Regions from separate parts of the Lysinibacillus sp. NPDC097195 genome, predicted to be linked through region 1. Evidence: riboswitches for the same ligand, from Rfam matches in the RefSeq annotation. Region 1 holds a riboswitch; each other region holds the start of a gene.

What was found. Region 1 has a riboswitch for S-adenosylmethionine ahead of metK (methionine adenosyltransferase). Riboswitches for the same ligand answer to the same signal wherever they lie in the genome.
Region 2: linked by a shared signal. The riboswitch ahead of ACIQXI_RS19150 (cyclase family protein) and the one ahead of metK (methionine adenosyltransferase) in region 1 are both predicted to bind S-adenosylmethionine.
Region 3: linked by a shared signal. The riboswitch ahead of metA (homoserine O-acetyltransferase MetA) and the one ahead of metK (methionine adenosyltransferase) in region 1 are both predicted to bind S-adenosylmethionine.

Annotation. Positions count from the first base shown of each region.
Region 1 is NZ_JBIWDP010000001.1:16,943-27,139, forward strand. Features, by position in the region: gene ACIQXI_RS00125 (NUDIX domain-containing protein) at 6-473, shown strand; gene ACIQXI_RS00130 (alpha/beta hydrolase family protein) at 457-1,233, shown strand; gene ACIQXI_RS00135 (alpha/beta hydrolase) at 1,445-2,401, opposite strand; gene pckA (phosphoenolpyruvate carboxykinase (ATP)) at 2,495-4,081, opposite strand; SAM riboswitch class I at 4,283-4,400, shown strand; gene metK (methionine adenosyltransferase) at 4,656-5,852, shown strand; gene ACIQXI_RS00150 (gamma carbonic anhydrase) at 6,176-6,688, opposite strand; gene ACIQXI_RS00155 (alpha/beta hydrolase) at 6,824-7,630, shown strand; gene ACIQXI_RS00160 (alanine/glycine:cation symporter family protein) at 7,760-9,268, shown strand; gene mnmM (tRNA 5-(aminomethyl)-2-thiouridylate-methyltransferase MnmM) at 9,668-10,197, opposite strand, start outside.
Region 2 is NZ_JBIWDP010000005.1:176,707-186,903, reverse strand. Features, by position in the region: gene ACIQXI_RS19195 (RidA family protein) at 1-336, opposite strand, end outside; gene ACIQXI_RS19190 (AI-2E family transporter) at 740-1,783, shown strand; gene ACIQXI_RS19185 (MATE family efflux transporter) at 2,077-3,411, opposite strand; gene ACIQXI_RS19180 (GNAT family N-acetyltransferase) at 3,398-3,865, opposite strand; gene ACIQXI_RS19175 (MerR family transcriptional regulator) at 3,950-4,783, shown strand; gene ACIQXI_RS19170 (hypothetical protein) at 4,850-5,203, opposite strand; gene ACIQXI_RS19165 (DUF2225 domain-containing protein) at 5,225-5,920, opposite strand; gene ACIQXI_RS19160 (Cof-type HAD-IIB family hydrolase) at 6,323-7,096, shown strand; gene ACIQXI_RS19155 (DedA family protein) at 7,291-7,887, shown strand; gene ACIQXI_RS19150 (cyclase family protein) at 7,929-8,666, opposite strand; SAM riboswitch class I at 8,898-8,999, opposite strand; gene ACIQXI_RS19145 (DUF1540 domain-containing protein) at 9,397-9,555, shown strand; gene ACIQXI_RS19140 (YuzC family spore coat inner layer protein) at 9,695-10,120, opposite strand.
Region 3 is NZ_JBIWDP010000001.1:1,181,107-1,191,303, reverse strand. Features, by position in the region: gene ACIQXI_RS06120 (diaminopimelate dehydrogenase) at 1-676, shown strand, start outside; gene ACIQXI_RS06115 (YhdT family protein) at 913-1,176, shown strand; gene panF (sodium/pantothenate symporter) at 1,176-2,621, shown strand; gene ACIQXI_RS06105 (nucleotide excision repair endonuclease) at 2,712-3,083, opposite strand; SAM riboswitch class I at 3,334-3,442, shown strand; gene metA (homoserine O-acetyltransferase MetA) at 3,542-4,477, shown strand; gene ACIQXI_RS06095 (GerAB/ArcD/ProY family transporter) at 4,558-6,150, opposite strand; gene ACIQXI_RS06090 (hypothetical protein) at 6,174-6,407, opposite strand; gene ACIQXI_RS06085 (Ger(x)C family spore germination protein) at 6,414-7,610, opposite strand; gene ACIQXI_RS06080 (spore germination protein) at 7,632-9,182, opposite strand; gene ACIQXI_RS06075 (HesB/YadR/YfhF family protein) at 9,310-9,600, opposite strand; gene plsY (glycerol-3-phosphate 1-O-acyltransferase PlsY) at 9,619-10,197, opposite strand, start outside.

The sequences.
Region 1 (10,197 bases):
TTAGAATGTTTTCATTTACAGATTTAAATGGTTACCAAGTGGATTTAAGCTTTACAAAAGGTGAGTTTCAAGTTGATCCGAAACACGTCCTTGTCTTTTTAAAGCATGAGCATAAATGGTTATGTACAATTCATAAGCGTCGTGGAGTGGAAGTACCAGGTGGGAAGGTAGAACCTGGTGAAACATTAGAACAAGCCGCTGTGCGAGAAGTATATGAAGAGACTGGCGTGCATGTGAAAAATCTTCGTTGGTTTGCAGAATACGCTGTTCACGGAGAAGTACTGTTTTGTAAAACAGTGTTCACTGCGCAATTTGTTAGTCAGGACAAGGTAGCGTTTGATTTAGAGACAGCGGGTATGGTCTGGCTCACTGATGAAGAATTTGCCAACCATCCAAATTTAAGCTTTCATATGAAGGATGAAGGCATGCTAAAAATGCTAGAGGAGCTGAAGCACGTTGACAATCAATGGTGAAATTGTTGAAAAACGTCCATACCCTTCACCAAATCCAGCTATTCGCTTAACGGAAATAACTTATGTATCACTTGGATTACGGGTCAAAGGCTTATTAGCGGAGCCTAAAGCAGAAGGTACATATGATGGTATTTTATATTTACGTGGTGGGATGCAAAGCATCGGTATGGTGAGGCCAGCGCGGATTGCACAGTTTGCCGCTCAAGGCTTTATCGTTTTTGCCCCTTACTATCGAGGGAATCGCGGTGGGGAAGGACGAGATGAATTTGCAGGACAGGATCGATATGATGCAGTACATGGAGTTGATGTATTAAAGCAGTTTTGCAATGATCATATTCATGTGTTTGGCTTTTCTCGCGGCGGTATTATGGCACTGTGGACAGCCATTTTGCGTAAGGATATCACATCGGTTGTTTCTTGGGCTGGTGTCTCTGATGCAACAGCTACCTATTGGGAACGTGCCGATATGCGTCGCATGATGAAACGTGTCATTGGGGGAACGCCTAATCGTGTACCGGAAGCTTATGATGCACGCACACCTTTATTTGAAATTGACCAGATTACAGCACCGGTACTTATTATTCACGGCTATCGGGATGAAAATGTTGATATTGAGCATGCAAGACAATTAGCATTTTACTTAGAGGATGCCAACAAAAAATATGAAACTTGGTATGATTACCGATTTGCACACCAGTACCCACCTGCGCAAAATCGTGAAACGGTGCGAGCATTGTGCGAATGGATGAAAAAACAGTAACCCGCTGAATTGTATGAGTGCCTGGCACTTTATGAGGCTCTAAATAATAAAAATCCAGGGTTCGTTCTGTGGCTGCAAGATAAGATGAAACCTTGTTATACTTGGTTTATTGCATCTGGTATCTTGGACATTGCCACAGAAATTACAGTGGATTTTTACTAATTTAGTATTGGGAATTGTGTGAGTGCCAGGCACCTTTTATTGGCACTTTTTATTTTACGTAGTTGCTTAAGAAAGATTGAATTGTTTCCCAGTAGGTTGTGCCTGCAACACTTTCAGCGCGCCCGTGTCCAGCACCTTCAACAAGAAGTTTTTCTTTTGGCACATTGGCCGCTTCAAATACTTCATCAAGCATAGAAGAAGGGACAAATGTGTCGTCACTGCCGTGTATAAATAGCATTGGTGTTTGTGATTTAGCCACCTGTTTAACTGTATCAGCTTCGCCAAGTGTATAGTCAGCTTTCATTTTTGTTACAGCTGATGCAAAATACATAATTGGAAAGGCTGGTAAATGGAAGATGGCTTTTAGTTGATATGAAAATTCTCCCCAAACAGAAGCATAACCACAATCTTCAATAATTGCTTTGACATTGGAAGGGAGTTTTTCGCCTGATGCCATCATGACAGTAGCACCTCCCATTGAAACCCCATAAAGAACAATTTCTGCATCATTTTGTGATTGAACAGTGTTGTCTATCCATGACACGACATCGAGTCGATCATGCCAGCCCATTCCAATATAGTCTCCCTCACTTTTTCCATGACCTCTTGCATCGGGAATGAGTACATTATAGCCCATATCATAAAAGTGTTTTGCATACTTAGTCATTTGTAAACCATCACTGGAATAACCATGGAAAATAAGGGCCCATTTATTTGTTTTATTTTCATTTAGAAGGGAATAGGCATGTAGCTTAAGTTGATCGACTGATTGTATAGTTGTTTCTTCATAATGACTGTTAAACCATTTTTCACGTGCCTCATTCTCTTTCACTTCTTTCGGGTTTGTAGCAATTAAATTATGTGGTGCATCGAGAACAGCTGATTTATCAGATTTTGGATTTAACGCTAGGTTATAAAAATAATTGCCAGCAATAAAACCAGCCCCAATAAACAAGATGATTAATGACATGACGACACCTATTAATATTTTGTATTTTTTGTTCATATGTATCCTCCTAAACCATCTATAATAGTGTTATTTTTATAGAAGAGGGGTAAAGAAAAAGGGAACGAATAAATCGTTCCCTTCGGCACAACATTATTTTAATGGACCACCAAGTTTAGTGATTGCTTCAGAAACATTTGAGAATTTCTTGAAGTTGTCATTGAATAAAGCAGCAAGTTCAGCAGCTTTCACATCGTAAGCGGCTTTGTCTGCCCATGCATCGCGCGGGTTTAGCACTTCTGATGGTACACCTTCAACTGCTGTCGGAATGTGTAAGCCGAATACAGCATCTTGAGTCGTTTCCACATTATTTAGTTTGCCATCGATTGCAGCACGTACCATTGTACGAGTGTATGAAAGTTTCATACGGCTACCTGTACCGTATTCGCCACCAGTCCAACCAGTGTTTACTAAGAATACTTGTGCGCCGTGCTCGTCGATTTTTTGCCCTAACATTTCAGCATAAACCGTTGCTGGAAGTGGAAGGAATGGAGAACCGAAGCATGTAGAGAATACTGGTTCTGGCTCTGTTACACCACGTTCAGTACCTGCAAGTTTCGAAGTGAAACCACTTAGGAAGTGATACATTGCTTGTTCTTTTGTTAATTTACTGATTGGAGGTAAAACGCCAAATGCATCCGCTGTTAAGAAGATGATTGTTTTTGGATGACCTGCAACAGATGGATCAACGATATTTTCAATAAATTGAATTGGGTAAGCAACACGTGTGTTTTCTGTTAATGAACCATCATCGTAGTCACAAACTCGTGTTTCAGGATCTACAGCTACGTTTTCTAGAACAGAACCGAAGCGGATTGCGTTGTAGATTTCTGGTTCTTTTTCAGCAGAAAGGTTGATTGTTTTTGCATAGCAACCGCCTTCAATGTTGAATACGCCATTGTCTGACCAGCCGTGCTCATCATCACCGATTAATTTACGGTCAGGATCAGCTGATAATGTTGTTTTACCAGTACCTGATAAACCGAAGAATAATGCCACATCGCCAGCTTCACCTACGTTTGCTGAACAGTGCATAGATAGGATGCCTTGTTGAGGTAATAGGTAGTTCATAATACCGAAAATAGATTTTTTCATTTCACCAGCGTATTCAGTGCCACCGATTAAGATAATTTTCTTTTCAAGTGATACAATGATGAATGTTTCAGAAGCTGTACCATCAACAGCTGGATCAGCTTTAAAGTTAGGAGCTGAGATAACTGTGAAGTCAGCCACATGAGAAGCTAATTCTTCTTTAGTTGGACGGATAAATAATTGATGGGCGAAAAGATTGTGCCATGCATATTCATTGATTACTTGGATGCTTAATTGTGAATCTTTGTCAGCACCTGCAAAGCCTTTGAATACGAATAATTCGTCACGTTCTTTTAAGTATTTAACTACTTTTACATATAAGTTATCAAACACTTCGGAAGAAATTGGTTGGTTTACTTTTCCCCAGTCAATTTGATCTTTTGTGCTTTCTTCTTCTACCGTATATTTATCTTTAGGTGAACGACCAGTGTATTTGCCAGTTTCTGCACGAACTGCGCCATCTACTGTTAACATAGCCTCACCACGAGATGTAGCTTTTTCCGCTAATTGTGGTACTGAAAGTTGAACGTTAATGTTCCCGCCGTTTAATAATTCCTTCAGTTCGTTTGCAATTTCTACTGAATTCATCGATTAAATACCATCCTTTTTTATAATATTCCCTCGTTATGAAGGAGTTTTTCTTAATTTCAAAAATAGTATAACACAATTGCCTTAATAATCTATACTAATTCAAAAATTATTTTCGAGTTTTGAATACTTTTCTGCAAAATGTCATAAAATAATTGACAACGTTCGACCTTTTACGTAAGATGGGAAATTGAACGGATACTCTTATCCCGAGCTGGTGGAGGGTCAGGCCCTGTGAAACCCGGCAACCTGCATGAACTATTCACGACATGCGCTGGTGCCAACCTGATGCAAGGGGATAACCCTTGAACGATAAGAGTGAAAGGTTATGAAGTCATTATTCCTTTCCTCATGTACAGTACGTGAGAAAAGGATTTTTTTTATTTTCATAATGAATGTAAAGGTAAGTATATACAATTCTTTCCTTATTATAATGACGGATCTTTCGAAATCCTCATGTTAAAAGCAACAACGGCTTGGAAGTTCAATCCTTTAGGAGCGAACTTGACATGGGTAATGAGTACCGTATTCATTTCGCAAATGTTATTTGTAAGAGTAATAGGAGGAAAACTAAATGACAAACCGTCGATTGTTTACATCAGAAAGCGTAACAGAAGGACATCCAGACAAAATTTGTGACCAAATTTCGGATGCAATTTTAGATGCTATTTTAAAGGAAGATCCAAATGCACGTGTAGCGTGTGAAACAACTGTCACAACTGGATTAGTATTAGTAGCAGGGGAAATTACTACTTCTACTTATGTAGATATTAAAGGTATTGTGCGTGATACTGTAGCAGAAATCGGCTATACACGCGGCAAATACGGCTTTGATGCTGAAAACTTAGCAGTACTAGTAGCAATTGGTGAACAATCACCGGATATTGCTCAAGGTGTGGACCAAGCTTTAGAAGCACGTGAAGGCTCAATGACAGATGCAGATATCGAAGCAATTGGCGCAGGTGACCAAGGGTTAATGTTTGGTTACGCATGTAATGAAACACCTGAATTAATGCCTTTACCAATTAGTTTAGCGCATAAATTAGCACGTCGTTTAACAGAAGTACGTAAATCAGGTGAATTAGCATATTTACGTCCAGATGGTAAAACACAAGTGACAATCGAGTATGATGAAAATAACATTCCAGTTCGTGTGGATACAATTGTTATTTCGACGCAACATGATGAAGAAGCAACTCTAGAGCAAATTCAAGCAGATTTAAAAGCATTCGTCATTGCACCAGTAGTACCTAATGAATTATTAGATGCTGAAACGAAATATTTCATTAACCCAACTGGCCGTTTTGTTATTGGTGGTCCAAAAGGGGATGCTGGACTAACTGGTCGTAAAATCATCGTGGATACATACGGTGGTTATGCGCGCCATGGTGGTGGTGCCTTCTCAGGTAAGGACGCTACAAAAGTAGACCGTTCAGCTGCTTATGCAGCACGTTATGTGGCGAAAAATATCGTTGCTGCTGGTTTAGCAGAACGTGCTGAAGTACAGCTTGCTTATGCAATTGGTGTAGCACAACCAGTATCCATTGCTGTTGATACATTTGGTACTGGTAAAGTAAGTGAAAGCGACATCGTAAAATGGGTGCGCGAACTATTTGATCTACGTCCAGCAGGCATTATTAAAATGCTTGATTTACGTCGCCCAATTTACAAACAAACGGCGGCTTATGGTCACTTTGGTCGTACTGACTTAAATGTACCTTGGGAAAATACGGACAAGGCTGATGCATTAAGAGCAAAAGCTAGTCTATAAGCTGTTTTGTAAAGAGCATTTTGTGAAAAGCGTGCGCAAATGTTTTATTGAAAGGGGCTGTTATAGTGCCCCTTTTTTATTTGCTTTTAGCAGAGCGGTTATCACAGATTTTAAAAGGCACTTTTATGAATGAGCTTGGAATATCAAGACGCAGTGTTAAGGCAATGAATAGCAAAAAAAATTCGCGTCTATCCTTTTACGCTAAGCATGCTAGCGCTTTATCTTGGAAGGGATTCGCGAATTTATTTTATCTCCAATATAACAGTGTTTGTTATGCAAGCAACTTACACCGAAATCGGCAGTTCTCACTACTTTAGTATCCATTATTTTTGAAGAGATTTGTAATATTGTCCTTTTTCTACGTATTCTCGGACGATACGTTCCATATCTGCTTTATCTTCAGCATTTAATTCTCGTACAACTTTAGCTGGACGTCCTAATGCTAAGCAATTAGGGGGAATAATTTTACCTGGAGGTACAAGACTACCCGCACCAATAAATGCACCTTCTCCTATCTCTGCCCCATCTAACACGATTGATCCCATACCGATTAACGCATTTTTTCGAATTGTACAGCTATGTAATGTCACTTGATGCCCAACGGTTACTTCATCTTCGATTATTAATGGAAATTTTGGACTTTGATGTAGGCAACAAAGGTCTTGGATACTTACGCGTTTACCGATTATTGTTGGAGACACATCGCCTCGAATCACGGTGTTAAACCAAATTGTTGTCTCGGCTCCAATTGTTACGTCACCAGTAATGGTTGCAAAGTCAGCAATAAAAACAGATGGATCGATAGAAGGTGTTTTGTCTTTATACGGATAAATCATGCTAATCGCCTCTTTTCTTACTTTGATGTAGTATTATCGTATCAAATACGCAATTTTATGCAAATATAATTTTATAATAACGAGCATATTTCGTTATAATTATTGTGTAACTATTTATTTAGGAGGACTATGTGAATGTGGAAATGGGAAGCTGATGGACAAGCGAAAGCTGTGATTGCTATTGTTCACGGTGCATATGAAAATCACCGTTGGTACGCATGGCTTATTGAAAAACTCAGAATGGAAGGCTTCCACGTAGTCATGGGGGATTTACCGAATCATGGGGCAAATGCAAAACTATCTCGTGTCCATGATGAGGACTTTAAGGAATACAACAAATATACAAGGCATTTAATTGAAAATGCTTTTTCATATGATTTGCCAGTGTTTTTAATAGGACATGGACTAGGAGCAACGTTAATACTTCATACGATGCATAAGAGAAAATACGAGTGTGCAGGAATTGTTTTAACATCGCCGTGGCTACATTTGAATTTACAACCAGGTAAACTATCAAATGCATTAACGAGCTTAAGTGCTTTGACAGCAAGCGTTAAAATGACACACGATATTACGTTTGAGAAATTAACACGTAGTATTGAGGGACGAGAGGAAATGCAGGATGAGTTTCCTTTTATGTCGGTAATTTCAGTTAAGTGGTATCGTGAACTGCAACAAATGATGCGTAATTTGGCCATCATGCCGAAAGCTGAGTTTCCGAATACGCCGATGCTAATTATGACTGGTGAAAGGGATAGCATTACTGAAACGAGACAAACACGTAATTGGCTTCATCAGCAAGAATTTGCTGAATTTCAGTTTAAAGAATGGGCGAAGTGCTACCATAATCTTTTCCATGAAGTAGAGCGAGAAGAGATTTTTCTCTATATTAGAGATTTTGTTAATAATGCGATGCGTAGAATTGGATATATAATTCGATAGAATGTTTCCCTCCCGAAAAATATTGTTGAATAAGATGTATAGTAACTTAAAAATAATGTTGTAATTTTCAGAAAAATGTAATACTATAATGTCTTAAAGTAACAATATTCATATTTTGGGAGGGGTAAAATGGAAAGTATTGTAAGTTTTCTGAACAGTATTTTATGGGGACCGTGGTTTATTTATGGTATTTTATTAATTGGTTTGTTCTTTTCGATTATTACACGTTTCCTGCAAGTAAGACTTATCAAGGATATGTTCGTCTTAATGTTTAAAGGGGAAAAATCAGAAAAAGGAATTTCTTCTTTCCAGGCAATGTCGATTGCATTATCAGGTCGTGTTGGTACAGGTAATATTGCTGGTACGGCAACTGCAATCGCTATGGGGGGGCCTGGAGCAATCTTCTGGATGTGGGCCATTGCCTTCATCGGTGCGGCGACGGCATATGTTGAGTCGACATTAGCGCAAATTTATAAAGAAGAGAAAGATACCGAATATCGTGGGGGTCCTGCCTTTTACATTGAAAAAGGAATGGGCCAAAAATGGTTTGCTGTAATTTTTGCGGTGGCAGCGCTAATCGCTATGTTAATATTAATGCCTGGCGTTCAATCGAATGCAATTTCGGTTGCTGTTGAAAACGCTTTCGGAATGGAATCTTGGATTACAGGAATCATTATTATTGTTTTATTAGCAGCTATTATTTTCGGTGGTGTTAAATCGATTGCAAATGTTGCACAAGTAGTTGTACCGTTCATGGCTTTAGCTTATATTTTGATGGCAATCGTTATTATTTTCATGAACATTTCACAAGTACCTGCTGTATTTTCATTAATTTTTTCTAGTGCTTTTGGTGCGCAAGAAATGTTTGGAGGTATTATTGGTTCGGCGATCGCTTGGGGAGTTAAGCGTGGTATTTATTCAAATGAAGCTGGTCAAGGAACTGGAGCGCATCCAGCAGCAGCAGCTGAAGTTTCACACCCTGCTAAACAAGGTATTGTGCAAGCAGCATCTGTCTACATTGATACATTATTAGTTTGTTCAGCTACTGCATTTATGATTTTATTTACAGGTATGTATAATGTGCAGAATGAAAAGGCTGCTGAAGGTACAGATCCGTTTATTTACACTGGAGAATTTAATCAAAACGGGCTGACAGGTGATGAACAAATTACGTTTGCTAAAAGTATTAAAGAAGGTGCTGCGTATACACAATATGCGGTGGAATCTTCATTACCTGGCATTGGTTCAGGCTTCGTAGCAATCGCTTTATTCTTCTTTGCATTTACAACAATTATGGCGTATTACTATATAGCAGAGACCAATGTGGCCTATTTATTCTCGGGCCAAACCGAAAAGATTTTTATTTGGATAGCGAAGTTTGCCTTTTTAATCGCAACATTCTTTGGGACGATTCGTACATCGGATCTTGCATGGGCAATGGGGGACGTTGGTTTAGGCTTAATGGTATGGATTAATGTCATTGCCATCTTAATTATTATGAAACCTGCAATCGTCGCATTAAGAGATTACGAGAAACAGAAAAAAGAAGGCAAAGACCCTGTTTTTGATCCTCGTAAACTAGGAATAAAAGGTGCAGATTTCTGGATTGATTACAATGATAAGCGCAATAAATCATAAGGCAAAACAAAAGTCCTCTCATTGAGAGGACTTTTGTTTTTTAGTAAAGACATCAGTGATTTGCCCTTATTTCCTAGGTAGGGAAAGAGGGCGGGCGAACTCTGCAGGACCGTTCACAAAGTAAGCCACAAATCACGCGTTATCAAGGTTTGCTGCTTACTTTGTGCCTGCGAAAAGCGTCCACTCGTAGCGGAAATCAATGTTTCGGGAGTGCTCTTATAGAAAGCACTTTTTATTACGCTGTTTAACTAGAGTGCTATCACGCTAGCTTGAAATTATAGAGGAACAATATTTTCGATGTTGAACGGTATTGCATCATAATGCTTGCTGTTTCGCTATATTCAGGGGAAAAGAAAAAGCCCGAAATTTTATGTTGCTTATTTCGGGCTTTTACATATGTTAGTTGGTAGGCAAGTCTTTCATCTTTTCTAAGGCAATAACAAATGGTGGATCGTTTTGTTGATTTAAAAATTCGTATTTTAATACATGTACATATTTTTGTGGTAACTGACTTACATACTCGATAACAGCGTCACGTTCTGCCTTACCACCTGGATGACCATGGTAAATGACTAGCACAATTAAACCTCCAATTTGGAGGAGTTGTAGTAAATCTTGAATAGCTAGAATCGTTGTATTCGGTTTTGTAACAATATCATGGTCACTACCTGGTAAATAGCCAAGATTAAAAATAGCAGCGGCAACTGGCTTTTGGACATGTTTGGCTACATTTTCGTGCCCAGTATGTAACACAAGGGCGCGATGTTCTAACGCGTTATCAAGTAAACGATGCAATGTTGCGTCGACGGCATTTTTTTGCACATCAAACGCATAAACTTGTCCATGATCCCCAACGAGCTGGGCTAAAAATAATGTGTCATGCCCATTTCCTGCGGTAGCATCTACAACTGTATCGCCTTCTTTAATTG
Region 2 (10,197 bases), on a different contig from region 1:
AAGTGCTACTACATACAACATCGTCATACAAGGCAAGTGATCACCAAAAAAGTCATTCATCACTTTCTTTCTTTCAGTGGACTCAAAATCCCCTACTAAGTAAAAAACAACTTTTGTTATATCATTAACAGTCATGCTAGCACACTCTAAATTTTTTTTAATATTATCTAATGCTATTTTCAGTTGGGCAATTGGTTCTTCAGGCACAGTGCCATCTACTGTCATTCCTATTTGACCTGATAATGTGAGCCACTTATGAGGTCCAGTTATTTCGATATGATGTACGTAAGGCGCAACGGGTGAGTGAACTTCCTGTGGGTTTCTTGAGATTTTCATTTAATCCATCCTTATCTATTGAATTTTTGCTAAACTTCTAAAATATGTACGAAAATTAACATAAAAGCCTGAATTTAATGCATTTTATAAAAGAAGTTACTTTGGATATACGTGTTTATAAGGTTATAATAGAATAAAAATGCTGGCTATAACGCTGATGTAGCTTTCAATACACAATGATTAATAGTATTGTCTTTCATTCTAATTTGATAAGAGGAAAAAAACTACTTAAAAATGGAATTACTCCTTTTAATTAGGGATATTGATGGATGTATCCCTCAGCTCAAATAATGATATGAAAATTATCTATATTGATTACTAATATTTTGTCTACTTGCTTAATAGTATTGTATTTTGTAAGTCGACAGTTGAAGCGAAGCCGTTTTGTGGAAGGAGTGAATGCATGAGTAATTTTTTTCGAAGTAACGGATTTAAACGTTTTATTATTCTAGTCGGAATTGCTATTGCCCTATATTTAATGCGCAGTATGATTAACCTTATTCTTCTCACTTTCATTATGACCTACTTAATGAATGAGCTCTCTACGAAGGCGACGAAAGAGTTTAGAAAAATTGCACCAATCAATGAAAAAGCGATTATTGTTGCGCTATACCTCCTGCTTGTAGCTGGAATTATAGCCGTTATTTATAAGTATTTGCCGATTGTGACCCAACAGATTACCCAGTTATTTGATTTGATAGCTGCTTTTAATCTCAATCCAAACGATAACGAGATTGCGAGATATTTAGCGCCGACATTTGAGAAAATTGAACTCGGTAAATATTTGGAACAAGGTGTGGATATTACCCTTAAAAATTTAACGAACATTGGTAAAGTGATTTTGCACGTTTTCATCGCACTTATTTTGAGTTTGTTTATTCTTCTTGAGAAGAAGCGAATAATTGAATTTACTGCAAAATTTAAAGATAGCAAGATTGGTCCGCTTTATGATGAGTTAACATATTTCTCTAAAATATTTATTCGTTCTTTCGGTAAAGTTATTGAAGCGCAATTTATTATTGCAGCTGTAAACTGTATTTTATCTGTTATAGCACTCTCAATTATGGGCTTCCCGCATTTAATTGCACTTGGAATAATGCTGTTCATCCTTGGGTTAATTCCAGTAGCAGGGGTAATTATTTCATTATTCCCTCTTAGCATTATTGCTTATAGCATTGGTGGCCCTATGTACATTGTCTACATTCTTATTATTGTAGTGGTACTACATGGGATTGAGGCATATTTCTTAAATCCAAAGTTAATGTCTGCTAAAACAAATTTACCGATTTTTTATACGTTTATCGTCATTCTTTTCTCTGAGCAATTTCTTGGCGTTTGGGGACTTATTATCGGGATTCCGTTATTTATGTTCCTGCTCGATGTTCTAGGAGTTACCTCCTCTGATGGAGAATCACAACAAGCGGTCGCGATAAAAGAAACAAAGTAAATTAACAAAAGGAAGCAGCGCGTAATGCGTATGCTTCCTTTTTTGATATTAGCAAGAATCCGTTTGAGGTCCTTTCCGGAATCTTTTTTAGCAAGCGGGCTTCAAGTTTTTTTTTGTGAAGTCAAATTCAGCACTTGCCTGTTAATGAAAGAGGTTTAGTTGATTGTAGCGTAGGTTAGCTCGACTCCTGCGGGAAAGCGTGCGCCTTAAGACCCCGCACGTAGCGTAGCGGAGGAGGAGGCTTAAGCCACGCCCGCGGAAAGCGAGCTAACCGTAGCGGAAATCAACGTCGCTTAATTTGCATAAACCGCACGTGGATTTCTTTTAATATATAAGAAAATGAGCAATGCGGTAATGCCTTCTGCAACGGGGAAAGTCCACCAAATTGCCTGTGCACCAAGTAATTTAGGTAACAATAAAAGCGCTGGAATAAATAAAATGATACTGCGTAGTAACATAATAGTTGTTGCAAGACGAATCTTTTCAATCGATTGGAAAAATTCCGCAAGTACCATATTCATCCCTAAGAAAACATAGCCAATCGCAAATTGGACAAAACCATGCGTTGCCATATTAAGAATGGCCACTTCACTTTCGCCGAATAACGCCATTAATTGGGAAGGGAAAAGCATAGCAATAATAGCAATACATAAACCAAGTATCAAAGCAGTTGCTAAGCCAATTTTCAAAAGCTCTAGCAAACGTTTTTTTAATCTGGCGCCATGGTGATAACTGACGAGAGGCTGTAAGGCCATGCCAATGCCTAAAAACACAGTTAATAATACCGTATGAATATAGTTCACCATTGCATAGGCCGTAACGCCGTTTGCACCTAAATAATGCAAAAACGACACATTATATAAAATCACGATGATCGCCAAGGAAGCTTCTACGATAAAGCTCGGTAAACCAATGGCAAATATTTTCTTTAAATCGGATAAGCTAAAGAACGAAGAAACAAACTTTAATTCAGATTGCTTTCGGAAGAAATGGAGACATAGCACCGACATGCCGATAATTGTAGAGAGGGCTGTCGCTAATGCACACCCTTTTACGCCGTAATGGAGCATGAAAATAAATACGTAGTTTAATATGATATTTAAAATAGATGTTATGATTAAACCCATCATAGCAAGCTTTGGATTGCCATCATTGCGGATAAAAATACTCAAAAGGTTTTCAATAGTGTAAAAGACACCAAATAACAAAATGACATGCAAGTATTCTTGCACATAAGGATAAGTCACATCACTTGCCCCAAAAATATAGGCAATGTCCTTTAAGTTTAATAAAAGAATTATCACTAAAGTTAAAACGACTGCAAGCATCGTTGCAAACGACAGTGTAAAGAGCTGATGTGCTCGTTTTTTGTTGCCTTCCCCAAGTGAAATGGAGTACAATGTCGCACCCCCCATACCAATCCATAAAGAAATGGATAACAAAATGGAGAATATCGGGACAGCAATATTAACACCTGCAAGTGCGGTAGGGCCAACCCCGTGACTGACAAAAATACCATCGACTAAAATGTTGACTGACATCAATAGCATACCAATCATCGCTGGAAATAAGTACGACAGAAACAATGGCTTTAACGGTCTTGTTTCAATTGGATTAATGGTTGTCATGAGCAAAAACCTCTCTTACCATCACCTTTTCGCCCTTTTCATCTAGTTCACCGTTAAAGACGAATCCAAATTTTTGATAGAGCTGAATGGCTACCACATTGTCATCATAGACACTTAAAAATATTTCTTTGCAATTGTATTTTACTTGTAAAAACTTAATAAGTTGCTGTAAAAAATACTTTCCGAGCCCTTGATGCTGATAACGCTCATCGATGAAATAGCGGTCTAACCAAACGCGTTGTGTGCCATCTTCATGTGGAAACACACCGTACATTGCAAAGCCAACCGCGCTACCTTCCTTATACAAACCAACAGGAATAAAGCGCTGATCGCTTTCGGCCTCGTCCAGGCATTGTTGCGTCGTTTCAATAAAGTTCTGCTGATTATCAGCGATGTGTAATGCTAATACTTCTTCTTTGTTTAAAGCTGTGATGTCACGTATTTCCGTGAACATAATGTCAAAACCTTTCTTAATTTATTGTGAATAGTTACAATCTAAAGTATATAGTAACTATATAGTCAAGGAAGGAAACTTAAAATGCTTAATAAAAACGTAAAATATTTTACAACAGGGGAATTTGCCAAGCTTTGTAAGGTTAATAAACAAACACTTATTTACTATGACCAAATTGGTCTATTATCGCCAATTATGAAAGATAGTAAAGATTATCGTTATTATTCCATCGCTCAATATGATTTTTTTAGCGTGATTGAATTATTAAAGACGGTCGGTATGTCTTTAAAAGAAATTCAAAAGTATATGGCCAATAAATCTCCAGAAAATTTTCTAGAATTGATGCATCAGCAAAAGGAACTTGTAGCGAAAAAACGGCAAGAGCTCGAAATGATTGAAAGTATTATTGAGGCAAAAATTGATACAACAGAAGAAGCGTTGCATATAGATTTTGACAGTATTACGATTGGGCATTTCCCGGAAGAAACATTATATTTAAGCAGAAATATTGAAGATTCCACAGAAGAACAGTTTGTGAAAGCAGTGTCGGACTTTATCGATGAATTGGACCGCTCCCAGCTTGATACTGGCTATCCAATTGGCGGTATCACTAAACGGGAGCAAGTTTTAGTTGGTAACTATGATAATTATTGTTACTTATATATGGAGCAGCCGCATCCGCAAGAAGGGCATCCGTATTTCAAGGCGATTGAAGGGGACTTTATTATTGGCTACCATATTGGTTTATCCACAACACTTGGACAAACATATGAACGACTATTTAAGGTTATGGAGAAAAATGGCTATGAGCTAGGGCAGTATGCATATGAAGAATACATTTACGATGCTGTCATCAAAAATCGTGAAGAAGACTATGTAACGAAAATTATGATAGAAATCGTTAAAAAAGCAAAGTGATTTCATAAAAAAAGAATCTACGTCAATGCAGTCCTGCCGCTGCAAAGTAAGTAGATTCTTGCTATTTTACTTGTAATGGTATGCGCTAGCTCTTGGATTTTGGCGCTGGATTTTATTAAACCATGCTTGATCCTTTTCTTCTTGCTGTAAGGTGTTAACAATGGATGAAGCACAGTTTACACAAATTTTCGCTTGTGTAATTTTACCGCATCGTTCACATGGTGCACCAAGATTAGGGAAGATTGAAGTTTTTAATTTCCCTGTCTTCACCCATTTATAAAGTAAGTCCGATGAAATGCCTGTTAATGCAACAATTTCATCATTCGTTAAGTGACGATGATTTTTCCTTAGTAAAAAATGATGTAATTCTGAGAAAATATCTTCTTCTCGTGCATCTATTTTCTTCCCGGACAGCAGCATGCGTTTCCTCTCCCTTCCCAACTATTTAATAATTTCATGTGTATTGTCAGCGACATTTTGCGGGTGCTCGTCATATTTATAGTTTTCCCAACGAGTACGTGCTAATTTGCGATATTTATTTGAAACACTACGATCAGCAATCAAGCGTGAGAAGCCTTTTTTTGCTTCTACAATATCGCCGAGGCGAAGACTTAATTCAGCATGTAAGTATTGAATACGTTCACTACCCTCTTGATTAGAAGCAAAAGATTTACTATAAAAATCTCTGGCTGCTTGTAAATAGTGAATTTCCGCTTCACTTTCATTTTTTAAACGATACAGCCAAGCTATTTTTAGTGCGATATTAGCCATTAAAAGCGCCTCTTCCATAGAAGCTTTTGCGACGAGATAGGCTAATTTGTAGCTAACAATGGCATCATCAATAGTCCGTTCCTGGCAGATGTTCATAGGTTTTTGGAGTTCTTTAATATACAGTTCGTCGATTAGTAGCATAAAAGGTCCGTACGTTCGTGTCATCGATTTATGGTAGGCATATCCGCAATGCGGGCATACGGCAACTTCATACAGCAGTGGATTTAAGCCTTCGTAAACAGGCATAAAATCAGATTGCTCTTCGACTACTTTAAAACGATTCGGACGTACCTTATAGGTTGTATATTGTTTTTTGCAAAATTTACAATCCACATTACTTTCGTAGTAGTAAATATTAAAACCCATATGAACCAACTCCTTTGCATCGAGTTTTTTTACATTTCTTTAGTTCTATTTAAATAGTGAAAACACTCGTTCAATATATGTAATGGAAATTTACTATTTTAGCTATTCTATGTTTTTAGTTTACGCCTTATCGACGGTAAATGTTTGCTTAAATATACTGGCAATAGTATTTATCGGTGGTTTATATGTAAAAGTTAAATAATTTAAATCTACTTTATTAAATTACATCTGACAGACCTAGAACCCTCTTTTTAAGAAAATTTATAAGTAGGTTTATTATAATATATGTAGGATTTTTTTACTATTCAATAATATGCTAATGCAAGAAAGAAATATTATTATTTATCAAGTACAATAAAAAGGGGTGATACCTATATTTTCCTAAAAGGAGCTTATAATTGAATGGACTGTAAAATTATATTTTTTGATGTCGATGGCACGCTCATTAATTATGAGGATGGTTGTATTGAAAGTAGTACAAAAAAGGCACTACAAAAACTAAAAAATAAAGGCATTCGATTAGTAGCTGCGACGGGGCGTCCGTTTTCTATGTGCCACACTTTGCAAGAATTAGGTATTGAAACATTTATTACGGCGAATGGTGCGTATGTTCAACATGGGGACCAAATAATTTATGCTAGTACTATCGCACAAGATATAGTAAAAAGTGTAAAAGCATTTGCTGATGACAATTATAATAGCTTGTCATTTTTCACCAATCAATTATCAATGAATGGAGTGCATCATCCTGCAACACTACAGGCTATGAAAGAGACATTATCTATAGCTGAATATCCTCCAATTGATGATAATATTTTAAATAAACAAGTTTATTTAATGTGTTTATATGTAAATAACCAGGACGAGAAAAAGTACATTACACAATTTCCTCATTTAAAGTTTGAAAGATGGCATCCAATGATTACAAATGTTTTACAAGTGGAAGTATCAAAATCCATTGCGGTTAAAGCCGTACTGAAGCATTTAAAGCTGCGGCCCGAAGAGGCAGTTGCTTTTGGTGATGGGGATAATGATATTGAGATGTTCAAGCAAGTTGGATATGGGGTTGCAATGGGGAATGGTAGCGTAGCATTAAAAAATATAGCTGATATGATCACGCTGAAATCGACTGAAGAGGGCATTGACTATGCACTGCAAAAGCTGCAGCTGATTTAGGTAAATACGATAAAGGGAATCATAGTAAATAACTGAATTTAGCAAAAAATAAAACTGTAAAGATTGTACAATATTACTATACATGTAATAATGAATAAATCTATGCAAAAATCATTTTAGAATAAATGGACTTTAAGTTGCTTATGTTAATGTAAGGACTAATAGAAAAATTTAGGCTTTAGGTGGGGTAGATCATGGTACATCATGTGCAATCTCTAATTGAACATTACGGGTATTTTGGCATTATACTGATACTAGTTGGAGGGATTGTCGGGTTGCCACTTCCTGACGAAATTTTTTTAACTTACATAGGATACTGTGTTTATCGTGAAAACTTAGAACATATTCCGACATTAATAAGTGCTGCTGTGGGCGCTGCGGGGGGCATTACACTTAGCTATTATATAGGCTATCGTTTTGGCTTACCGTTATTACAAAAATATGGACCTAAAATTCATATAACTACGCAAAAAATAGATTATACTAGAAAATTATTTAATAAAATTGGTCCTGTGCTGTTACTAATTGGCTTCTTTATTCCAGGTATACGGCATATCACAGCCTATATTGCTGCTATTAACAATTATCCTTATAAAAAATTTGCTGTCTACGCCTATGCCGGTGCTATCATCTGGACATTTACCTTCATTACGTTAGGGATAGTATTAGGAAATAAATGGCGCTATGTTGGCTTGTATTTATCTCAATACAGCCTGTATGCAATACTACTGTTTATAGTCCTACTGGTTATTGTTTACTTAATAATTAAAAAAAGAAATACGATGAAATAAAAAGGTCTGCTTCATTTGGAAGCAGACCTTATTGTTTATAATTAAGGCAAAATAGCAAATGAGCGCACAGGGAAACCAGATGCTTTCTCTGGCTTTGCCACAATATTAAAAATAACAGCTCCTTTTGTAGGTAGCTTATCTAAGTTGGTCATTAATTCAATTTGATATGTATCCTGATCTAATACAAAGTATTCGCCATCTAACTTGCCATTTTTGCGAAAATCAGCCGCTGAATCCGTGTCAAAAGTTTCGTGGCCGATAGCACTTATTTTCCGTTTTGAAAATAAAAATTGTAATGCTTCTAATCCCCAACCTGGAATATGGTTATGACCATCTTTGTCTTTATTACTGAATAAATCCTTGTCAGGCCAACGTTTACTCCAATCTGTACGCAGTGCAACAAACGTCCCTGCTGCTATTTCTCCATGCTCCGCCTCGAAATCTAAAATATCTTGTACGCTTAATGTGAAGTCATGATTCGCTTCAGCTTCCTTGGATTTATCAATGACAATAAGAGGAAGAACAAGTTCTTTTAATGCTAATTCGTCTAAATAACGAGTATCCCGAACGAAATGAATCGGTGGGTCGATATGTGTGCCATATTGCCCCGGAAACGTAAATTGTTGTGCGAGGAAGCCGTCATCATGAGTAAATAACGTTTCAAATTTTGCATCCTCAAACATGAAGAAGTGGGGTGAGTTAGGGCCGAATGTGTGTGTTAAGTCGATCCATTGTTTAGATTTTAATAGTTGTAATGCTTGTAAAAGTTCATTTGACATGATAAATCCCTGCTTTCTTTATTAGTAGTGGTGAAACAATTCCATCATGCAATACGAACAGCAAGAGGTACACCATGGCGAACGCCTACTTTGAGCACCGAGCTGCTTCCTTTACTATGCTCTGTTTTTCCGCTGTAGTCGCCGCCGCTCCATTACGCTCGTGATGATAGTTCAAAAACAAAAAAAGAGCCCTACTTGTAGAAGAGGACTCTAATGCTACTGAAGTCTGTCTTCTCATCTTTTTGCGAATATCGCCAATTGGAATTAGCACCATGCCTAAGACTGGTTGCTGAGACTTCGTAGGGCCAATCCCTCCATCTCTCTTGATAAGAAAAAATATATAAATATTCAGAAATATTAATAAGAAATACTTTAGCATAATTTAAAATAGTTTACAAGTTCGATAGGAGTGCATGGTTATAAAAATTACAACTCGGATATAGATTGCGATATAACTGGATTCTCTCATATTTTACGTTATAGTTTTTTGTTCTTTCAAAACGAGGCATAAGCTAATTTGATGTATAAATTTAGTCGTACATATCAAATAAGATAAAAAAACAGCAAATTAATACAAAGTTTTTGAGAAAACAAATAATTCAGATAATATAGTTTTTTTGTATTATTTTCAAATGGATAGTTAAATAACACTGATTTATCTCTTGATTATTGAATTGTTTTATATGATTATTTAGAATTATTATAAATAGATTTGAGGGGGTGTGATACGATGGCACAACAGATTCTATGTGAAGTCAATAACTGCACGTATTGGGGTTCAGGAAATAAATGTACTGCAGAGGCTATTTTCGTTGTTAGTCAAAACGGTCAGCGTGCATCCAATAGTGAAGAGACAGGATGCAAAACGTTTACACCTGAAGAGCATTAATGACGGTAGAAGCCGAGACTTAAGCAAAAAAGTGTTAGATTGATGACAATCAATCTAACACTTTTTTGCTTTGGCATTAATACTGAATGTTCTAGTATAACCAATATAGTTTTCAAGTTTAGTAGAAGGCTCTTTTCCATCACCAATACAACGTGACGGCTATACTACAGCATCCACCTTCTTTTAAGACAATACGAATATTGTCAGGTGTATATTTTGCTTCAAATTTCGTCGTCACACCGGCAGAGGAAATCAGTTTTTCGACCTCATCTTGTTTGGAAAGTTGAGCGGCATTTTTAAGATCATGTGCAAATTGTTCAGACCCTTCAATTTTCTCTGTCAGTAATTGAGCTTGTTGCATAATGGGCTGGATTTGCTTAGCGGACGTCTTAAACTTCAGTGTATTAATTGGCGGATACTGAGCGGGGGTTGTAGGAGATGTAGGCATCGCAAGCTGTCTAGGGAAATGATACGGTGAAGGCGGATTTACATTGCTCCAATTTGGATATTGGTTTGTATAAACGTAATACGGATAAGAATTGTAATACAGCGAAATTCCTCCCATCTATAGTCTAATAGCTTAGTGTATCTTATGTAGCGGCATACGGATTTGTGTTGTATATATAGGGATAAAAGGGAATT
Region 3 (10,197 bases), 1.2 Mb from region 1:
TTTCGAAGCGGTTGACGCTGCAGCACAAAAATCTGGTAAAGTATCTGTGATTTCAGTAGGTTGGGATCCAGGTTTATTTTCATTAAATCGTGTTTTAGGTGAAGCTGTATTACCAGTAGGTACAACATACACATTTTGGGGTGACGGCTTAAGTCAAGGTCACTCAGATGCAGTTCGTCGTATTGATGGCGTTAAAAATGCAGTACAATATACATTACCAATTAAAGATGCTGTGGAGCGTGTTCGCAATGGTGAAAATCCAGAGCTTACGACACGTGAAAAACATGCACGTGAATGTTGGGTAGTACTTGAAGCTGGTGCAGATGCAGCGAAAGTAGAGCAAGAAATTGTGACAATGCCAAATTACTTTGATGAGTATAACACAACAGTAAACTTTATCTCTGAAGAAGAATTTAATGCTAATCATACAGGTATGCCACACGGTGGTTTTGTTATTCGCAGTGGAGAAAGTGGTGCTGACGATAAACAAATTCTAGAATTCTCTTTAAAACTTGAAAGTAATCCAAACTTTACGTCAAGTGTACTGGTAGCTTATGCTCGTGCAGCACATCGTTTAAGTCAAGCGGGCGATAAAGGAGCAAAAACAGTATTGGATATTCCATTCGGTCTGTTATCTCCAAAATCTGCTGCGCAATTACGTAAAGATTTATTATAATTAAAAAGCAAAACCCGGTTATCTAAGATGATAATCGGGTTTTTATTTATAGAAGGGGTTGAGAAAGCGCCACACACGAGGGTGGCATCGACACAAAAAATAGTGAAGTCGCCACGAGAGATAGTAAAATCGCCAGTAAAATCATCAAATGTGCTACAAAAGCTACCAATTTTTTCACGACACTTCCCATAATCCCCACATAACAGTAAAATAGAGTAGGTTAGGGGGATTCTATTTTGAAAGATCAACGCTTTAAAATTGCGCATCGAGAGGCGCTCATTGGCATTGGACTTGTTATAGTTAACTTTGCTATTTGGTACGGCTTTGCATATGGCTTAGGCTCGGGGGATCCATCAAAATATACGTATATTTTAGGCTTCCCAGCTTGGTTTTTCTATAGTTGTATCGGTGGAACTGGATTTATGATTGTATTAATCTGGCTCGTCCTGAAGTTCTTTTTCAAAGAGGTACCATTTGAGGAAGAGGAGGTGGATGAATAATGCATTGGCAAGTCATTTTTCCGCTCCTATTATTTCTAATTATTATTTTTGGTATTGGTATTTGGGCCAATAAGCATGTCCGTTCATCAAATTCATTTTTACAGGAATATTTTCTTGGTGGTCGTGAAATGGGCGGCTTTATTCTAGCGATGACGATGATTGCTACATACGGGAGTGCAAGTAGCTTTATTGGAGGTCCAGGTGTCGCTTATAACAAAGGGCTTGGCTGGGTGCTATTAGCAATGGCGCAACTACCGGCAGGTTACTTTGTGTTAATGATTTTAGGCAAGAAATTTGCCATTATTGCTCGCCGTTATCAAGCAATTACATTAATTGATTTTTTACGTGAGCGCTATAAAAGTCATGTTATTGTAATTTTAGCTGCCATTAGTATTATTGTCTTTTTATTTTCTGCAATGATGGCACAGTGGGTCGGGGGAGCACGCTTAATTGAATCGTTAACAGGTTTAAATTATACAGTGGCACTCTTTATATTTGCTGCTTCGGTATTAATTTATGTCATTATCGGTGGCTTCCGAGCGGTGGCATTAACCGACACAGTACAAGGTTCCATAATGGTTATTGGAACGGTTATATTACTCATTGGGACAATCGTTGCAGGTGGGGGAATTGATCAAATTATGACATCCCTTGTTGCAGAAAATCCAAAATTAGTGACGCCATTTGGTGCAGAGGGTGAATTAACACCTTTATATGTCTCTACATTTTGGATTTTAATTGGGGTTGGTGTCGTTGGGCTTCCACAAATAGCCGTTCGTGCGATGAGCTATAAAGATTCTAAAAGTATGCATTTAGCCATAATAATTGGCACCATTGCTATAGGGACGATTATGTTCGGCATGCATTTGATTGGTGTGCTAGCCCGTCCAGTAATTCCTGGTATCGAAATTGGCGATAAAGTGATGCCGCTCTTAACACTAAAAGTTTTACCGCCATTTTTAGCAGGCATTGTACTAGCAGCACCAATGGCAGCGACAATGTCAACGGTAAATGCATTACTTATGTTAGTTAGTTCAACAGTCGTGAAGGATATTTATTTAAATTACGTGAAACCAACGGCTAATGACGGAGAAATTAAACGTGCTAGCTTTATTGTCACGACAGTAATTGGCTTGGCTGTTGTTGTTTTTGCGTTAAATCCACCAGATTTATTAGTTTGGCTTAATTTATTTGCCTTTGGTGGTCTAGAAGCGGTCTTTATTTGGTCAGTCGTCCTAGGTTTGTATTGGAAAAAGGCTAATAAATACGGTGCAATTGCGTCTATGATAACAGGCATGACATTCTACATTATCATTGATCGCTTTTATCCAACAATCTTTGGCATGCATACGGTGACAATACCGATCATAGCATCCTTAGTAATCTTTGTTATCGTCAGTTTATTAACGGCCAATAAATTTAAGGATGAAGATTTATTTATCTAAATGCTAAGCACCTTGAGTGATACAACACTCGGGGTGTTTTTCTTTAAATAAAAAAAACCGCTAGCAAGTTATATGCTAACGGCGTTCATTTTAATAAAATACTTTATCAAGATTATATTTTGCACGGAATGTGTTAATCGCATATGTTTCGTAAATTTCACGTTCCATTGGATCATCAATTTCGTACACTTCAATTTTGAAAATTTCATCACGGTATTTTTTCATCGGTGATACATTATCTTCAAAATGCTTTTTAATACGTTGACGGATTTTACGAGCTTTCCCTACAAATAAAAGTTCATTTTTTTCGTTGTAGAATAAGAAAATACCGCCTTTTTCACGCGTGATTTTATGGAAATCAATAAAACCATGGAAAGGTGGAATTTCTACATCCCCTGGTTTTAATACTTGCTCGCGTTGGCGAATTACTAAGTCTGGTTTTGGGAGTTCAATTTTAATCAAAATACTCACGTTCCTCTCTGTTACTAAAGGTATATGTTAACATAATACCTTCATGATTACCATTAAGATTTAATTGTTTCATTATTTTGCTTCTATGCTTTTTATTATAAGGCATAAAATAAACGATATGAAGTAATAAAGTTATACTAGTGTTCAACAAGTAATAGGCTTTCATTCATTTAATCACAAAATATTCTATGTATTATTGAAATTCTTAATTGTTCATGATACAATTCTGTTTAATTGAATAATCTTATCAAGAGAAGCTGAGGGATTTGGCCCTATGACGCTTCAGCAACCTCTAACATTGTTAGAAAGGTGCTAATTCCACCAAAGGATTTTCCTTTGAGAGATAAGAGTGAACGTGATAATAATCCTTCTCATTCTTGCTCTTATGGAATGAGGGGGATTTTTTAATTTTACATAGAGAGATAAATTAAAGAAAAGGGGAATACAACATGCCAATTAATATTCCGAAAAACTTACCAGCTGGAGAACATTTACGCGAGGAAAAAATATTCGTAATGGAGGAAGACCGTGCAAAAACACAACAAATTCGTCCATTAAACATTTTAATTTTTAATTTAATGCCTGAAAAAGAAAAAACAGAGTTACAACTGCTACGATTGCTGGGGAATACCCCGTTACAAGTAAATATTACTTTTTTAAATACAGCGACACATGAATCAAAAAATGTGAGTAAATCACATTTACAGCTATTTTATTCGACATTTAAAGAAATTCGCCATCGTCGCTTTGATGGGATGATTATTACAGGTGCACCTGTAGAAAAAATGGCATTTGAAGAAGTGAATTATTGGGAAGAAATTTCGGAAATAATGGATTGGTCTGCGAAAAATGTTACATCTGTCTTGCATATTTGTTGGGGTGCGCAAGCTGCATTATATCATCATTATGGTATTGGCAAATTTGAATTACCAGAAAAATGTTCTGGTGTATATTCACATGTAATTACAGATTTAACGGTTGATCTTGTTCGCGGCTTTAGTGATTTATTTACAGCACCACATTCGCGCTATACATCGGTTTCAATCGACGAAGTACGCAATCACCCTGCATTGCGATTATTATCCTACTCAGAAGATGCTGGCGTATTTATTGTTCAGTCAAAGGATAATAAGAACATTATGATTACGGGTCACCTAGAATATGATGCAACAACTTTAGCTGATGAATATGGTCGTGATGTAGCAAAAGGGATTGATATTGCGGTGCCAGTTAACTATTTCCCGAATGATGACCCTACAAAAGAGCCGATTAATACCTGGCGCGCACATACCCATTTATTATTTTCGAATTGGCTTAACTACTATGTGTACCAAGAAACGCCATATGAATGGGATTTTGTAGACGAAATCGAATATCATATTTAAGATGGCACGATTTTTAATATAGTAAAAAAGACTCCAGTTTCTCAAGCGTTATTTGAGAAACCGGAGTCTTTATTTTTAACTTATTGCAAGTCTGTTGTCTTAGGATTGTTTGTTTTTTCAGGTGTAGTTTGTTCTTTAGGTTCCTCGGGTTTAGCCTGTTTTTTAGGTTCCTCGGGTTTAGCCTGTTCTTTAGGTTCCTCGGGTGTAGCCTGTTCTTTAGGTTCCTCAGGTGTAGGTTGTTCTTTAGGTACCTCAGGTGTAGTTTGTTCTTTAGGTACCTCAGGTGTAGTTTGTTCTTTAGGTTCCTCAGGTGTAGGTTGTTCTTTAGGTACCTCAGGTGTAGCCTGTTCTTTAGGTACCTCAGGTGTAGTTTGTTCTTTAGGTACCTCAGGTGTAGTTTGTTCTTTAGGTTCCTCGGGTGTAGCCTGTTCTTTAGGTTCCTCAGGTTTAGTTTGTTCTTTAGGTTCCTCGGGTGTAGCTTGTTCTTTAGGTTCCTCGGGGATAGCCTGTTCTTTAGGTTCTTGCGGTTTTATCTGCACTTTCGCTTCTTGTGAATTACTTGATGTATTTTGCTGATTTTGAGCATTTTTTATGTTGCGTATTTTAGCGACAATTAGAAGTAATATAGCTAGTAAAACAGTGAAGACAGCAGAATACAATGGCCAAATTTTTTGATTATAATTATTAGAGTGAACGATATTTGGATGGGCGATTTGTGCTAGTGCAATCATACACATGCCTAATGGTAATATAAATGGGCGAGAGTCTTTAATTTTGAGTACGTGTCCTAACCCAATGACAGTGGCATAAAAATAGATAAATGTTCGGATATAAATAGATATAATCCACATGATAGCCATAATAATTTCGATACGCTCAAAAAAATTACCGATAGAAATTCTTTGTGCTAGTGCATAGCTAGGAAATGTTTCAATGGAAGTATTCGTTGGCCCAATCACAAGTGTTGATAAGGCGATAATAATGATTAATACGCCCCCTCCAATTATGGTACCAATATAAAAGCCTTTTTGTGCTGATTTGATAACATTGACACTTGAAGGAAAAAACATGAGTAAGACGACAAGTGGAAATGAAAAAATACTCATAAAAGTTAATGTGCTAATTAATAATGGTTTTGTCTTTGTTTCAAAAATAGGTTGAATGTTTTCTATATTAATTTGTGGTGAAATACAAATCATAAATACAATGAAAATGAACATAAATATCGGAAATAGTAGTTCCGCAGAGCGTGCAAATACTTCAATGCCTAAATACGAGGCAAAGACAATAATAATCGTAAATAAAACAGCAAAGGATAAAGTTGGTGTCTCCGGCATAATTTCTGTTTGCATAAAACTACCGATAAAGTATAATAATTCACTCGCTGAAAAAAAGGTTAAAGATAGAAAACCTAGTGAGGTAAGTGTACCAAAGTATTTACCAAAAATTTTATTGTTAGCTTCGATAAATGATTTATCGGGCGTTTGATTTCCTAAAGTTATAAAGAGCTTAACTAATAATAAGCTTAAAAGTACACCAAGTGTTGCACCAATCCACGCATCTTGATGAAGTGCCTTTGTAATACTCGCAGGTACAATTAAAATGGCCGTTCCAATTGAATACAGAAGGGTAATGATTGTAAATTGTCTAGAGCTAATTATCTGTTTTTCCATCGTACACTACCCTTTCTGTTCAATTATTGTAAAAGTGAAAGTAAAAAGTTTCTAATAGGTGTAAAAATAAATGTAATGAAATCTAATGGGCTAGGGATATTCTTCTTTAAGCCAATCGCAATATTTAATACCGCTCCTATTGTCAGTATTAATGAAAAAACGACTATCGTTTTTTTTTCGCCCTTTTTCTTCAAAGGGGGAATGACTATATAAGCAATGATGAAAGTAACAATGATGATAGTAAGGGAAATAAACATCGAGAATTACTCCTTTGATTTATACAATAATGAATTTTGTATCGTTCCTAATCCTTGAGTCGTTACATGCACTTCGATGTTGACGGTTACATCTGGATAGATTGTTGACCATTCTTTTTTCATTTTTTTCCATTTTTGCGGATCTGCACGATGGAGTGCTTCACCAAATCCTAAAATATCGAGCTGATAATCTTGTTGAATAATTTTTAATGTTTTTTCCGTTTGTTCTTTAATTTTTTCTTCCGTCTTTTTATTAATTTTTTGAATGGCGTTGTCAGCTGTTAAATTCATGTCACAATTCACTTCGCCGATATTTTGTGTAATATCTATTGTTATCTTAATTTTAGGTTGACTATTTTTAAAAGTCCCTTTTATTTTAGAGGACGATTTTGTAATTTCTGTTGATAGATCGCCTCCTTTAGGGCAAGCGAGTACTTCTACCGTACTTTCAATTTTATTATTCAAATAATTATAGTAAATACTATCTTCTTCAGATAAAATGCCTACCAATTTATCATCTTTAAAGACAGCAATTCCAGCGTATTTTAAAATAACGGGTGTTGTAATTCTTTCGACATTGGTTTGATCTATTCCTAATTTCTTATCTCCCTGTATTTCTATTGCAGATAATACCGCACTTTTTTCCTGTCCACTTAGAGTATTCAGCAACTCATCGGTACTGACAGATAATGTGGAACCAAATGATTTTTCGGATACCTTGATTGAATTTAATAATTTATTAGCCGGCATTTTTTCTATCGGGGTTAAGACGTTTAGGACTTCTTTTGCTGTAGCCTCATGAGAAACAATGACATCAAAATCATTTCTAAATTCATGATCTCTAGCTATAAAGTCAAGTGGTTCGTTTAATCCTTCTTTGGCTAACTCTTCACCAATTACAACGATTTGTAGATGTGAAAAATAAGGCTTCCTCGGTGTTAATGTTGTCATTCTTCTAATAGCTTCAAAAACACTGCTACCTTTCGCATGATAAGTGACAACAGGGGCTCGCCCACTAGATGGTTGCTTCGAGGAAATTTCGCTCGGATCAACAACTTGGATTGATATTTCATAGGAATCGTCTACTTTATCTATGCCGAGTGCTACGACGATTCCTAATTCATTTAGCTCACGTTTACTCCAGCAACCACTTAATAATAAAGTGAGGGCTAAGAATAACAACATTGTCTTTGGTTTTGACATGAACTATTCCTCATTTGCTCATTATTGGTTATTTCTTTTTGTATGAACCTGATATTGTTGGGCTCTCACATTATTTTTTTGACTAATTAGACGCGGTCTTGTAAATAAATATCTACGTGGGAACAAAACCATTGCATCTTTTTGATCTTTTAAAATAATTGGCCCAAATGGACTCATATATGGAACGCCGAAAGAACGTAAACTACATAAGTGTAGAAGGATAATCATAATGCCAAACATCACGCCAAATAAACCAAATACTGCTGCGAAAATCATTAAAGGGAAGCGCAGTACACGAATCGTATTCGACAAGCCATAGGAAGGGAATAAAAAGCTACAAATGGCTGTTAGTGCCACAATAATAACCATAACGGCTGAAACAACACCCGCTTCCACAGCCGCTTGGCCAATGACTAATGTACCGACAATCGATACGGCAGGCCCAATCGTTCTTGGCATTCGTAAACCTGCTTCTCGCAATATTTCAAACGCAATCTCCATTAATAACGCTTCCACAACGGCAGGGAAGGGTACTCCTTCTCGCTGGGAAGCAATACTAATAAGCATGGCTGTTGGCAGCATTTCCTGATGGAAAGTCGTAATAGCAACATAAAGAGAAGGCATTAATAAGGCAAGCGTGATACCAAAATAACGTAAAAGGCGGATTAGTGAACTGATAATCCAATTTTGATAATAATCTTCTGCTGCTTGTAAAAAGGATGAAAAAATCACTGGAACGGTTAAAACTAGCGGAGTGCCATCCACCAATATTGCAATTTTGCCTTCTAATAACTCTGCTGCAATCACATCAGGGCGCTCCGTATTATAGATCATGGGAAACAAGGAAAATTTAGAGTCTTGAATATAATCTTCTAAATAGCCAGTTTCTAATATGCCATCAATTTTAATTTGATCTAAACGGTCAAGAACCTCTTGGACAATTTTGTCATTCGCAATGCCGTTTATATACATAACCGCTACATCAGTTTGGGTTACATCGCCAATAACCCGAGATTTAATCCACAGGTCAGGACTTTTAATTTTTCGACGAATCAATGCCGTATTCGTACGTAATGTTTCCGTAAAGGATTCCCTTGGTCCTCTTATTACTGATTCTGTTTGAGGCTCTGTAACGGCTCTATCTTTAGCGCTTTTTGTGCTTGTAGCAATTGCTTTGGATTGTCCATCTAGTAAAATAACGGTATCACCATTAAGCACAACGTTGTATAGAACCGTGAAATCTAAAACATCTTGAACATCGCCTACCGCTAAGCATTGCTTTTTTATATAGACATTGAGGTCATCAATTTTATGATCCGGTTCATTGTCAATGTCGAGCATTAAATTCTCTAAAATATCGGTAATAACCGTTTTATCTGATATACCATCAATGTTAATTAAAGCAATCGATTCATTATTGAGTTTGTCGAGGGTAATCTCCCGCAGTATCACATCATTACTATGACCAAGCGTTTCTTTAATTGTAAAAATATTTTCAGCAAGAGATGTGTGCAGTAAATTTGTCGTTGGCTGCTGCTGTTGGGAGGTATTATTGTCTGTTGAATTGGGCATTGTTTCTCCTCCTCGATGTCTAGATTAACTAGTATGAGGATAGTCAATTTTAAGGAGAGCTAAACCAACTAATTACAACAAAAGAAAAACAGTGTTTCCTTTCAATTTACTGAAAGGAAACACTGCATTATTTAACATAGTCATATTTTAATTCGTAAAGTTGTGCATCAACGTCAACGTGTAAGTTATAATCGTTAAAAAACCATAAATCTTTATCTTCGATATAATATGTCACACCATCTGCTTCAGTATGAACGCCTATTTCGAGTGGTTCTTCACGTGTCATGCCCAGAGAAAAACCTTCATGAAAAGGACTCGAACCACCATATCGAGCATAAAAGCGAATTGTATCGCCTGTTTCGACTTCCATTTCATTTTTAAACCATTGAAGCGCTTCGTCTGTAAGTGAGATATTCATACGCCAACTCCTTCTATGTTATAGCCATTTCACTTTTGGTTCAGTGCCGTTTTTAATGCGTGTAATATTTGCTCGGTGACGATAAACAATAAAGATAAATAAAAATGCTACTAATATAGCTAAAGCGAAATCGCCTGTCACAAAAAAGTAGATTATCGAATAAATTAATGCAACTAGCGCAGCAATCATCGAAGTCAGGCTAACAATTTTCGTAAGCTTCAACGTTACGATAAAGGCGATGAATAGTAAGATGAATAGTGGCCAAGAATAGCCTAATAAGACACCAGCTGATGTGGCAACAGCTTTGCCACCACGAAAACTTGCAAAGATTGGGAACATGTGGCCAATGACCGCAACAAGTCCTAAAATAAGTCCATGGATTGAGGCATCAGAAAAGACAGGTAATGTTACTAAAAGCACAGCAGCTGTTCCTTTTAAAATGTCCATTATTGTCACAACTAATCCTGCTTTTTTTCCTAAAGTCCGGAAAGTATTGGTAGCTCCTAAATTGCCGCTTCCATGCTCACGAATATCTGTTTTGTAAAATATTTTGCCGATCCATAACCCAGAAGGTATAGAGCCGATAAGATAGGCACA